Regions from separate parts of the Aliamphritea spongicola genome, predicted to be linked through region 2. Evidence: predicted binding sites of a transcription regulator. Region 2 holds the regulator's gene; the other holds the start of a gene.
What was found. Region 2 encodes sigma-54, which starts transcription at its own class of promoters, with help from an activator protein. Its sites were predicted from a motif close to TGGCACNNNNNTTGCTNT; they were not measured.
Positions count from the first base shown of each region.

Region 1 (5,774 bases), on a different contig from region 2:
ATACAGTCGATGTTCAGACTGAAATGGCCCGCTATACAGAAAATGCTTTGGACTATCAGGCATCGTTTCAGTTTCTGGACAGAAAATTTAAGGGCCTGAAAGGCGCGATTAAGGGTGAATAATTATGTCATTGTCTAATATTTTTGATATTGCCGGTTCAGCCATGAGCGCCCAGAGTGTCCGGTTAAATACGACGGCCTCTAACATGGCAAATGCTGACAGCGTCAGCAGCAGCTATGGTGAAACTTACCGGGCCCGTAAGGCTGTTTTTGAGCTGGGTCGTCAGGATGAATTGCAGCCAGGTGTGCCTTTGGGTACCCAGGCGGGCCAGGGGGTTGAGGTTGCCGGAATTGTTGAAAGTGACGCGCCGTTACGCCAGGAATACAACCCTAATCACCCGATGGCAAATGAAGAGGGATATGTTTTTTATCCCAATGTAAATGTGGTTGAAGAGATGGCAGATATGATTTCTGCGTCCCGTTCGTTTCAGATTAATGCTGAAATCATGAATACCGCGAAGCAGATGACGCAGCGGGTGCTGACCCTTGGTCAGGGCTGATAACGTCGGATTTGCGTGAGAGTTCAGAGGTAATTAATTATGTCGACTATTAATACGAATCAGACAACCAATGTCTTTGATCAGATTAATGAGGCTAACAAGGCGCAATCGACGCAGACGTCTCAGACATCCAGCGACAGCGATATGTTTATGCAGCTGATGATTGCTCAGCTGCAGAATCAGGATCCGACTAGCCCGGCAGAGACAAATGACTTCATGCAGCAGATTTCCAGCATGAGTCAGGTTGAGAGTATCAACAACCTAAACATTACGATGAATAACCTTTCCAATTCGCTGCTGTCCAGTCAGTCGGCGTTACAGGCTTCATCAATGGTTGGGCAGAATGTGTATGCCAAGACCGATGTGGCAACGATTACTGCGGATAATAAAGATGTTAAAGGCATTGTTGAGTTGCCGATTTCAACGACGAACCTGCGGGTCAAAATTTATGATCCTAACGGCGTTGAAATAGAGACCCTTGATCTGGGGGCTAAAAACGCAGGGGATCTGAATTTTGCATGGAATGCGGGCGATGATGCGGCTTCCGGCGATTACCGGGTTGTGGCTGAGGCCGCGACCGCAGATGGTTATAAGGCAGTGAACAGTTACCTGGCTTACAACGTCAACAGCGTCACACTGGGTCAGAACGGTGTTGGCATGAAACTGAATACTGACGCAGGTTCTATTGCGTTCAGTGATATCAAACAGATTGGGTAAGGCAGGAGAGTATCATGGCGGGTTTTAATACTGCGGTTACAGGTTTAAAAGCGGCAACAACCGATCTGGATGTCACGGGTAACAACATTGCGAACTCCAGTACAATCGGTTTTAAATCTTCACGGACGGAGTTTGGCGACATTTATGCCACAGCTGTAGTGGGTGCGGGTTCCAGTAACGTGGCCGGTTCCGGTGTAATCGTTTCTGACATCGCACAGGATTTTCAGGCCGGTACCATTGAATTTACCAACAACAACCTGGATCTGGCGATCAACGGTTCAGGTTTTTTCCAGCTGGATGATGGCCAGGGTGGTGTGACTTACACCCGTGCCGGTGCGTTTGAGCTGGATAAAGACGGTTTTATCGTATCCAAGTCCGGTAAGCGTTTGCAGGGCTATGGTCTGGACAGTGACGGCAACCGTTTGCCGATCGGTGATCTGGCGGTAACGCAGAAGGAAAGCCCGCCTAAGGCAACTGAAGAGGTTAACCTGTCTTTCAATATTGATGACCGGGCAGATGCTAGTGCGTTAGTGCAGCCGTATGATCGCGATAACCCGGCGACTTTTACCTACAGTACCACTATCCGTAGCTTCGATAGCCTGGGTAACGAGCATACCATCAAGTTCAACATGGTAGAGCAACCACCAATCCGTGAAGTGCAGACGCTGAATTTCAGTGGAGCTACGCCTCCGAATGTTTCTGGTGGTACGGTTGTGATCAGCGGTCAGACAGTTGATAAAGATGTACTGCGAGCAGGTATTGGTCTTGATCCGGACGGTATGTTGGTGGATGGTGATTACCGTTTGCCGGGGCAGGTGCAGGAGTTTGATATTTCAGGTGCTGCAGCGGGTATTACCGGTGTAAGTATGGTTATTGGTACGGTTACCGTACCGGCTGCCACGATTGTTGCTTCGACTTCACCTGCTGATCTGGGTGATAAAATTGAAGCTCAAAAGCAGGCAATTATTGATCACTATAATGCTAACCGTGCATCGAATGAACCGGTTCTGATAAACATTGCTGAAGACCCGACAGATTCTTCCAAATTGTTTTTTCAGTTTGATGACTCAGAATCAGCGCCAGCAGTCGGCTTTGGTACTTTGACCGGCGGTACTGCGACTGGCGCAACAACTTTACGTCAGTTTGGTGATGAGGTTCAGTCATTACTGAATGCAGACAGTCGAATTCGTTCTGTTCAGGTTGCGGCGGACGGTACGTCACTGGATGTCCGTTTTAAGGCGTCTGCGACGGATGTGGATGATATTCAGGTGCGTGATGGTGCGGGTAACTTATTATCAGATGTTGCTATTACCTCGACTACCTTATCGGCAAGTGAAACCCATACCTATGCATTTAACAGTGCTGCTTTTGCCAGTGGTACTCTGGATGGTTCGCCATCAATTTCCATTGGTGGGGTGACAATTCAGCTTGATACAGCAGATACGCAGGAAACGGTTTCTTCTAAAATTGCTGCTAATCAGGCGGCAATTCTGGATGCGAATCCTGATGTGGCATCGGTGCAGTTTAATTCTTCAGGCCAACTGGTTATTACCTATAAGCCTGAGTCGGGTAATGTGCCAAATGATATTCTGGAAGTTGACTTTGGCGACGGTTCCACTACAACGCCTGGCACTCAGCCTGTTATGGCGATTTCTACCATTGATTCCGGTGATAACTCCTATGAAGGTGTTTACCGGATGTATGCATACCTGAACGGTACTGAGACGCTGGATCTGGGTAAGGCGCCTGATCCGGGTGAGCCGGGTGGTGCTTCAGAGCCGGGCCCGATTCTGGTGACGTTTAATCCGACTAACGGTTTGCTGAGTTCAGTGAACGGCACGAACGTGCCGCTTGGCGGAACCGCACCGAATATTTCGATTACCGGTGCAGACCCTGCTGACCCGACAACGGTTATTGAGCTGGATATTACCAATACCACCCAGTTTGCATCCGCCTCTATTGTTAAGGCCGCAACGCAGGATGGTTATACCAAGGGTGACCTGATCGGTGTTACCTTTGCTGAAACCGGTGAAATGGTTGCCAGCTTCTCAAACGGCCAGACGCAAAACCTGGGTGTGGTTGCTTTTGCTACCTTTGAAAACCAGTCGGGCTTGCAGCCTGCGGGCGATACCGAATGGATTGCGACACTGACCTCAGGCGATGCGATTCTGAACCCGCCGGGAACCGGTTTGAACGGTAGCTTGCGATCTGCAGCACTTGAACAGTCGAACGTTGACCTTTCCAGTGAGCTGGTAAGGCTGATTGAAGCGCAGCGAAACTTCCAGGCGAACTCGAAGACGCTTGAAACCCTGAATACGGTGACGCAGGCGATACTTCAGATTTAACTTTTCTGTTTTCTTTTCCATACCCGGCCGGTTTTTAACCTGCCGGGTATTCCTGTTTTATTTCTTGGCACACTAATTGCTTTCTTCTATATATTGAAAAAGCGGCAATGCATTTCCGCTTGAGCTGATACGTAGAGAGAAGAGTAATGGATAAAGTGCTGTATCTTGCCATGAGTGGCGCGCGGGAAAATATGCGCTCACAGCATGCGCACTCAAATAACCTTGCTAACGTAAATACGACCGGCTTTAAAACTGATTTAGCTCAGGCACGGGCGATGCCTGTGTATGGGGAAGGTTTGCCGTCCCGGGTGTATGCCATGAGCGAGCGGCCTGCCACGGATGTTACTTCAGGGGTGCTGACGCCTACCGGGCGGGAGCTGGATGTCGCAATTGAAGGCGATGGCTGGTTTGCAGTGATCAATGCCAACGGTGAAGAGGTTTATACCCGGTCTGGCGAATTTACGATTAATGAACAAAATCAGCTGGTAACCGCCGGTGGCGTTCCGGTTATGGGCAATGGTGGTATTCCTATTGCCTTGCCGGCATTTGAAAAACTGGATATTGGCGGTGACGGCACCATTACCGTTCAGCCTTTGGGTGAAGGGCCGGAAGCATTAGCGGTCGTTGACCGTATCAAGCTGGTTAACCCGGAGCCCGGTACATTGTTCAAAGGGCAGGACTCGTTCATGCGTACCGGCAATCCTGTGCCTTTGCCGCCGGCAAATGATGTCAAAGTTGTTTCCGGTTTTCTGGAAACCAGCAATGTAAATTCTGTTTCTGAACTGACGTCGATTATCTCTCTGTCCAGACAGTATGAGATGCAGGTGAAAATGATGAAGACGGCAGAAGAAAATTCATCAGCAGCGGCACGTATCTTGCAGCTGCAGGGATAATATTTAATCAGTAAGTATTCGGTGAGCGAATAAAGCTTTCTGACTAAGAATAAAAAACAGCCGTTGAAGAGCTGTTTAGAGAGGTAAAAGAATGAACAGTGCGTTATTTGTAGCGAAAACAGGTTTGTCGGCGCAGGATACATCATTGCGGGTTATTTCCAACAACCTGGCAAACGTGAGTACTGTTGGTTTCAAGCGTGACAGGGCTGTATTCGAAGATCTGATGTACCAGACCCAGCGTCAGCCCGGAGCTGAGTCGGCGGAAGGTTCACAGCTGCCTTCCGGTTTGCAGTTGGGAACCGGGGTGCGGATCGTTGGTACTCAAAAGCTTTTTCAGGAAGGCTCTATTGAGAACACCGGCGATGCGTTTGATGTGGCAATTAATGGCCGTCGAGGATTTTTCCCGGTCACGCTGCCTACCGGAGAAACCGGTTATACCCGCCACGGTCAGTGGCAGATTAATTCTGATAATGAACTGGTTACGGCAGAAGGCTTTGTATTGCAGCCCGGGATAACCTTGCCGGCGGAAGTGCAGACACTGACGATCGGCCAGGATGGCCAGGTATCAGTAGTTACTGCAGGTAATACCGCTGCACAGAATATAGGTCAGATTCAGCTGGCTGACTTCGTGAACCCAGCGGGCCTGGAAGCCATTGGTCAGAACATGTTTCTGGAAACCAATGCCAGTGGGGCGCCTATTCTGAATAACCCGGGTGAAGGCGGCACGGGGGCACTTTTGCAGGGCTCTTTAGAAGGTTCCAACGTGAATGCGGTGGAAGAGTTGGTGAATCTGATTACCACTCAACGGGCATATGAAGTGAATTCCAAAGTAATTTCAACGGCAGATGAGATGCTGTCCTTCGTGACTCAGCAGCTGTAAGCGTATTTGGGTGAATATTATGAATAAGGTTCTTACTCTTGTTGGTTTTGTTCTGTTGCTGACCGGATGTGTTAATACACCGCCGAAGCCGGATAACCCGCACTTCGCGCCGATCCGGCCACAGTCGCTGCAGGCGCCTAAGTCGGTGAACGGTTCAATTTTCAGCAGTGCAACCAACATTAACCTCTATGGTGATGGCCGTGCGCACCGTGTTGGCGACATCATTACGGTTGTTCTGCAGGAAAGTACTTCTTCGCAGAAGAACAGTAAAACAGAGATCGATAAGAGTAATAACCAGACCATTGCTCAGCCGACGATTTTAGGTGAAGCACTGACAATTGATGGTAAGCCGTTATCTGCCAACTTCGGTAACTCAACGA
Region 1 is NZ_JAFIDL010000005.1:7,300-13,073, forward strand. It holds gene flgB (flagellar basal body rod protein FlgB) at 1-122, shown strand, start outside; gene flgC (flagellar basal body rod protein FlgC) at 125-559, shown strand; gene JYB63_RS15015 (flagellar hook assembly protein FlgD) at 599-1,276, shown strand; gene JYB63_RS15020 (flagellar hook-basal body complex protein) at 1,291-3,621, shown strand; gene flgF (flagellar basal-body rod protein FlgF) at 3,768-4,514, shown strand; gene flgG (flagellar basal-body rod protein FlgG) at 4,606-5,394, shown strand; gene flgH (flagellar basal body L-ring protein FlgH) at 5,414-5,774, shown strand, end outside.
Region 1: the regulator sigma-54 is predicted to act here: its motif matches at 3,687-3,704, upstream of flgF (flagellar basal-body rod protein FlgF).

Region 2 (5,774 bases):
CAGGGCTATTCTGCTTCGTCAAAGCGGTTATTTATTAACTCTACGATTGCGTTCAGCGCTTCCTGTTCATCTTCGCCATCAGTACTGATTGTCAGCTCGGTGCCTTTGCTGGCGGCCAGCATCATAACCGACATGATACTTTTACCGTCTACCTGGCGGCCATCTTTGGCCAGCTGAATATCACAGCTGAACTTGCTGGTGAGATTAATCAGCTTAGCGGCAGCCCGGGCGTGCAGGCCAAGTTTGTTGATGATGGTTAGCTGTTGTTCCTGCATAAGTCCTGATACGCCTCCGTTGTTTACAGTGCCTGGCCGGTGCTGAAGTTTTCTGTTACTTCAGGGCAGTTCCCGGTGCCTGACATGAACATTATCCATAGTTCGTCTGAAATGGCTAGCCAGCTGCTCAGCGATAAATACCGAACGGTGGTGGCCGCCGGTACAGCCAATGCCGATTGTGACATAGCTGCGGTTATTTTTTTCAAATACCGGCAACCATTTTTCCAGATAGCCGGTGATGTCTGCCAGCATTTCGTTCACTTCTGTTTCCTGGCTCAGGAAGTCGATAACAGGCTGTTGCAGGCCGGTATACTCCCGTAAGGGGGGCAGCCAGTATGGATTAGGCAGACAGCGGACGTCGTAAGTGAAGTCCAGATCCAGGGGCAGACCATGCTTGAAACCGAATGATTCAAACTGAATGGACAGGCCCTGTTCCTGCTTCTGCATGATGCGCAGCTTGATGCTGTCGCGCAGCTGGTACAGCGACAGGCGGGTGGTGTCCAGGCGCAGGTCAGCCAGTTCCGCAAGAGGGCCCAGTAATTCGCGCTCATATTCGATAGCGTCTTTCAGGCTGCGTTGTTCGTTAGAGAGCGGATGTTTACGCCGGGTTGCGCTGTAACGTTTAAGCAGGACTTCTTCATTGCTGTCCAGGTATAAGAGTTCACAGCTGATGTTTTGTTTTTCCCGCAGTTTCTTCAGGATTGCCGGGAATTCTTCCAGGTTACTGAGCGGGTTACGGGCGTCAATACTGACTGCCAGCAGGGTTTTAGGTGCGTCGCTACTGCTTTTTTCCGGTGGCCGGGTGATCAGTTGGGGTAACAGGTGGGCAGGCAGGTTATCAATGCAATAGAAGCCGATATCTTCCAGTGCCTGCAGTGCAGTACTTTTACCTGAGCCGGAGCGGCCGCTGATCACTACCAGTTTCATGTCAGTTGTTCACCTTGTAATGGATCGCTGCTGCCAGTAGTTCTTCGCCGGAGGTAGCGCTGCGCAACTGCTGACGAAATTCGGTCTGGCTGAACAGTTCTGCAAGGTTACCCAGGGTTTGCAGGTGTTCGTCGCATGCGTCTGTAGGCACGAGCAGTACAAATAACAGGTCGACAGGTGCGCCGTCGATGGCGTCAAAATCAATTGGCTCTGCCAGCTGTACCAGACAGCCGACTACCTGATTGTAGTTGTCCAGTCTGCAGTGGGGGATCGCAACGCCTTCTCCGATTCCGGTACTTCCAAGGCGTTCCCGGCCGATCAGGCCTGAAAATATGTCTTCTTCTTCAAGATCTTCTGATTGTTGGGCGATGGTTTTGCTGATGAGTTCTAAAGTGCGTTTTTTACTGCCGCCCTCAAGAGCGTGAAGCACTCTTGAGGGGGTAAGTAGATCTTTGATTAACATAGGGTTTCAGAAACGTTGCTATTTGTGATTCTTCAGTTTTTCTTTATGTTTGATGACCTGACGGTCGAGCTTGTCGATCAGGCCATCAATTGCTGCATACATGTCATCGTGTTCGTGTGTGGCGAACAGTTGGCCACCGGCTACATGAACATCACCTTCGGCTTTTTGCCGGGTTTTTTCAATGCTCAGTGTAACCTGGGCATTGGTGATGTTGTCGAAATGACGTTCCAGTTTGCTGAATTTGCTGTGCACATAGTTGCTCAGTGATTCTGTCAGTTCGACGTGGTGACCAGAAATATTGATTTGCATGGCAATCTCCTTGTTAGTGCATTACGGATGTTATCCGTAATTTCATTAAACCAGACGCTTTCGCTCATTTGAAGGTGGAATATTCAAAGACTCACGATATTTTGCGATGGTTCGGCGGGCGACTTTGATTCCCTGTTCGTCCAGCAGCTGGGTAATTTTATTATCACTCAGTGGCTTGGCAGGGTTTTCAGCAGCAACCAGTTTCTTTATCAGCGCGCGTATAGCGGTGGAGGAGCAGGTTCCGCCTCCGTCCGTACTGACGTGGCTGGAGAAGAAATATTTAAGTTCGAAGATACCCCGTGGGGTATGCATATACTTTTGTGTGGTAACCCGGGAAATGGTTGATTCGTGCATGTCCACTGCTTCAGCAATGTCATGCAGTACCATTGGCCGCATGGCTTCTTCACCTTCTTCGAGGAAGTCCTGCTGGCGCGCGACGATTTCACGGGTGACCTTCAGGAGGGTTTCATTGCGGCTGAGGATGCTTTTAATAAACCAGCGTGCTTCCTGAAGGTGACTTTTCAGGTATGTGTTGTCAGGACTGTTATCAGCCCGTTTGATTAGATCGGCGTAGCTGTCATTAATGCGTAACCGGGGAGAGGCTTCAGGGCTGAGCTTTACCTGCCAGATGCCTTTTTCCTGGCTGACAAATACGTCAGGGATGACGTATTCAGAGTGGCTGGTGGTAATCATAGCGCCGGGTTTTGGATTCAGGGACTGAATCAGGGCTACCACCGCCTGCAGTTGTGGCTCTTTCAGCCGGGTCTTACGCATCAGTAGTTTATAATCATGGCTGCCGAGAATCGGCAGGTACTGGCTGGCGACTTTACGGGCTTCTTTGAGATACGGAGTATCTGCCGGTAACTGATCCAGTTGCAGTAACAGACATTCGCTCAGGTCACGGGCAGCCACCCCCGGAGGGTCAAATTGCTGTACCCGACGCAGCACTGCTTCGATTTCATCCAGTTCTGTTTCCTGAAGGTGAGGATCATCCTGGCTGGTGAAGTGTTCGTGAATCGCTTCCAGTTCAACGCTCAGGTAGCCGTCCGGGGTAATGCCGTCGATGATATTGGTGGCAATTAACTGATCCAGTTCACTCATCGGTGTGAGGTTTAACTGCCAGTTCAGGTGGTCCTGCAGGGTTTCAACCGCAGTATCATTGGCTTCAAAGTTACTGTCGCTGAAGTCATTATTGCTGGTTGACGCCGGTGTGGCAGTCTGAAAAGTATCTTCCCACTGGCTGTCAGTGGACAGTTCATCCGGAATATCTTCATTCCAGTCGCTGTCGGCTACATGGGTTTCTTCCGGCTCGGCGCTGACGGTTTCGGTGGTTTCCTGCTTGGCAGGTGCGTCAGCATCGAGCTCGGTTTTTGCTTCGGTATTTTCTGCGGCTTCTTCTTCGCCGACTTCAAGCATAGGGTTTGAGTCGAGGGCTTCCTGTATTTCCTGTTGCAGGTCAAGCGTTGACAGTTGTAACAGCCGAATCGCCTGCTGCAATTGCGGGGTCATCGTAAGGTGCTGGCCAATCTTCAGTTGTAACGCTTGTTTCATATAACTGCTTGTACCTGTCAGAGAATAGAAGGGGAGAAAACTACAGACGGAACTGCTCGCCCAGATATGCCTGCTTCACTTGCTGATTACTCAGTATATCTTCTGGTGCGCCAGCGGCAAGGATATATCCTTCACTGACTATATATGCCTGTTCACAAATATCTAATGTTTCACGCACATTATGGTCAGTAATCAGGATGCCGATGTTCTTACTCTGCAGATGTTTTATGGTGGCTTTTATGTCGGTGACCGAAATAGGGTCCACACCTGCGAAGGGTTCGTCCAGCAGAATGAAGCTGGGTTCTGTTGCCAGGGCGCGGGCGATTTCAACCCGGCGACGCTCGCCTCCGGACAGGGCCATCCCAAGGCTGTCAGCCAAGTGCGTTACATGGAACTCTTCCAGAAGTTCTGCCAGCTTTTCTTCACGCTGCTGCTTGTTCAGCTCAGGGCGGGTTTCAAGAATCGCCATGATGTTATTGCGTACACTCAGCTTACGAAAGATAGATGCTTCCTGGGGCAGGTAGCCGATACCTTTGCGGGCCCGGTTATGCATGGCTTGTTTGGTGAGGTCCTGATCATCGAGCAGAATGGTGCCTTTGTCAGCATCTACCAAGCCGACGATCATATAAAAACAGGTGGTTTTGCCTGCGCCGTTCGGACCCAGCAGGCCAACAATCTGTCCACGCTCAATATGCATGGATACATCTTTTACGACGGATCTGCCTTTGTAACTCTTAGCCAGATTTAATGCTTTCAGACTGCTCATTAATTGTCGCCGCTCTTCTCGCTGCTCTTATCACCGCTTTGAGCCGCTTTTGGTTGGATAACCATAATCACCCGTTCATTCGAAGATTTGTCGTCGCTGAATGCTTCAATGGTACTTTTTTTCATGTTGTAGACGATACGGTCTCCGGTAAAGACATCTCCGCCCTGGGTGACCTTGGCTTTGCCAGTAATAACCAGTATTTCAGCGGTAGTATCGTAATCCAGCTTGTTACCATAAGCATGGGTGAGTGGTTCCTGCTTATTGGGTTTTTGCTCGTAATGTGCGGGGCTGCCCAGAGCTTTGATATTCGTCACGCCGCCGTTTTTCTGTTTTAACTCAACGGTGCTGCCTTCAATTTTCAGGGTGCCTTGCTGCACATTGACGGCGCCCTTATATACCGTAATACCGGTCAGCTCATTCATATTGGCACTGTCTGCGGCAATATGGATAGGCTGTGACTTATCTTCAGGCAGTGCGCTTGCCAGCCCGGAAAACAGTGCTGACAGCAGGATAAATGGTGTTGCAATACGGCTAATTGACATAGTGAAGCCCTTTTACTTGGGATTGCAATTCGACAGTGTTGGCGTTGAAATCAGCTTCCATGCCAACACCTGTTGTGCGGCCTGACTGATCGGATATTGTGACTTTTGCAGCGGTTTGCGCAAGCTTTTTCTCGGTATAAACCGTCAGGGTTTCCGTCTTCAGGGTCTGTTTCAGTTCAGGTTGCTGAAGATCCCGGACAATTACATTACCGATAAAATCGACGAGTTTGTTTTTATCCGGCATTTCAGCCTGATGACTGGTGATTGACTGGGTGATGTTGCCGTCTTTATAAAATTGCAGCTGAGGTTTCTGTAATTCAAGTCGTTCTTTAGCCAGCAGGTGCTCGGTAAACTCGGCCGTCAGAGACTGGGTTTGTAAACCGTCGGTGCCGAAGTCTTTAACATGGCTTTGCTTGATAAAGTAATCCGCCTGTGGGTGTGCAGGTTTGTCTGCTTTACTGGCCGCTTTCTTGGCGCTGTCCTGCCAGCCCAGATAAAAAACGCTGATGCTGACAATGATGACGGCGCTGAATATACGCAGGCGGGAACGGATACTCACAGATATTCAGCCCAGATTGCATCAAGTTTATTTTGCGCTGCCAGAATGATTTCGCAAAACTCTCGGCCTGCGCCCTGACCGGCCTGGCGACTGGTACACCAGTCGGCATGCTGGCGGACAAACTGATGGCCACCATTGACGGTCGCGCCAAAGGTTACTGCACGGATGGCTGCCAGATCAGGCAGGTCATCACCGATGTAAGCGGTATTTTCTGCGTTAAAACCGGTATCAGCCCACAGCTCTTCGAGCGCGGTGAGTTTGTCTTCCCGTCCCTGATACAGGTAGGCAATGCCCAGTGATTTGGCTCTTTTTTCAACCTGCGGGGAGCTTCGGCCAGTGATGATTGCCGTCTGGATGCCTGCTTTTTGCAGCATTTTGATGC
Region 2 is NZ_JAFIDL010000009.1:53,902-59,675, reverse strand. It holds gene JYB63_RS20055 (HPr family phosphocarrier protein) at 6-275, opposite strand; gene rapZ (RNase adapter RapZ) at 336-1,202, opposite strand; gene ptsN (PTS IIA-like nitrogen regulatory protein PtsN) at 1,204-1,665, opposite strand; gene hpf (ribosome hibernation-promoting factor, HPF/YfiA family) at 1,684-1,974, opposite strand; gene JYB63_RS20035 (RNA polymerase factor sigma-54) at 2,020-3,525, opposite strand; gene lptB (LPS export ABC transporter ATP-binding protein) at 3,566-4,291, opposite strand; gene lptA (lipopolysaccharide transport periplasmic protein LptA) at 4,291-4,833, opposite strand; gene lptC (LPS export ABC transporter periplasmic protein LptC) at 4,823-5,392, opposite strand; gene JYB63_RS20015 (KdsC family phosphatase) at 5,389-5,774, opposite strand, start outside.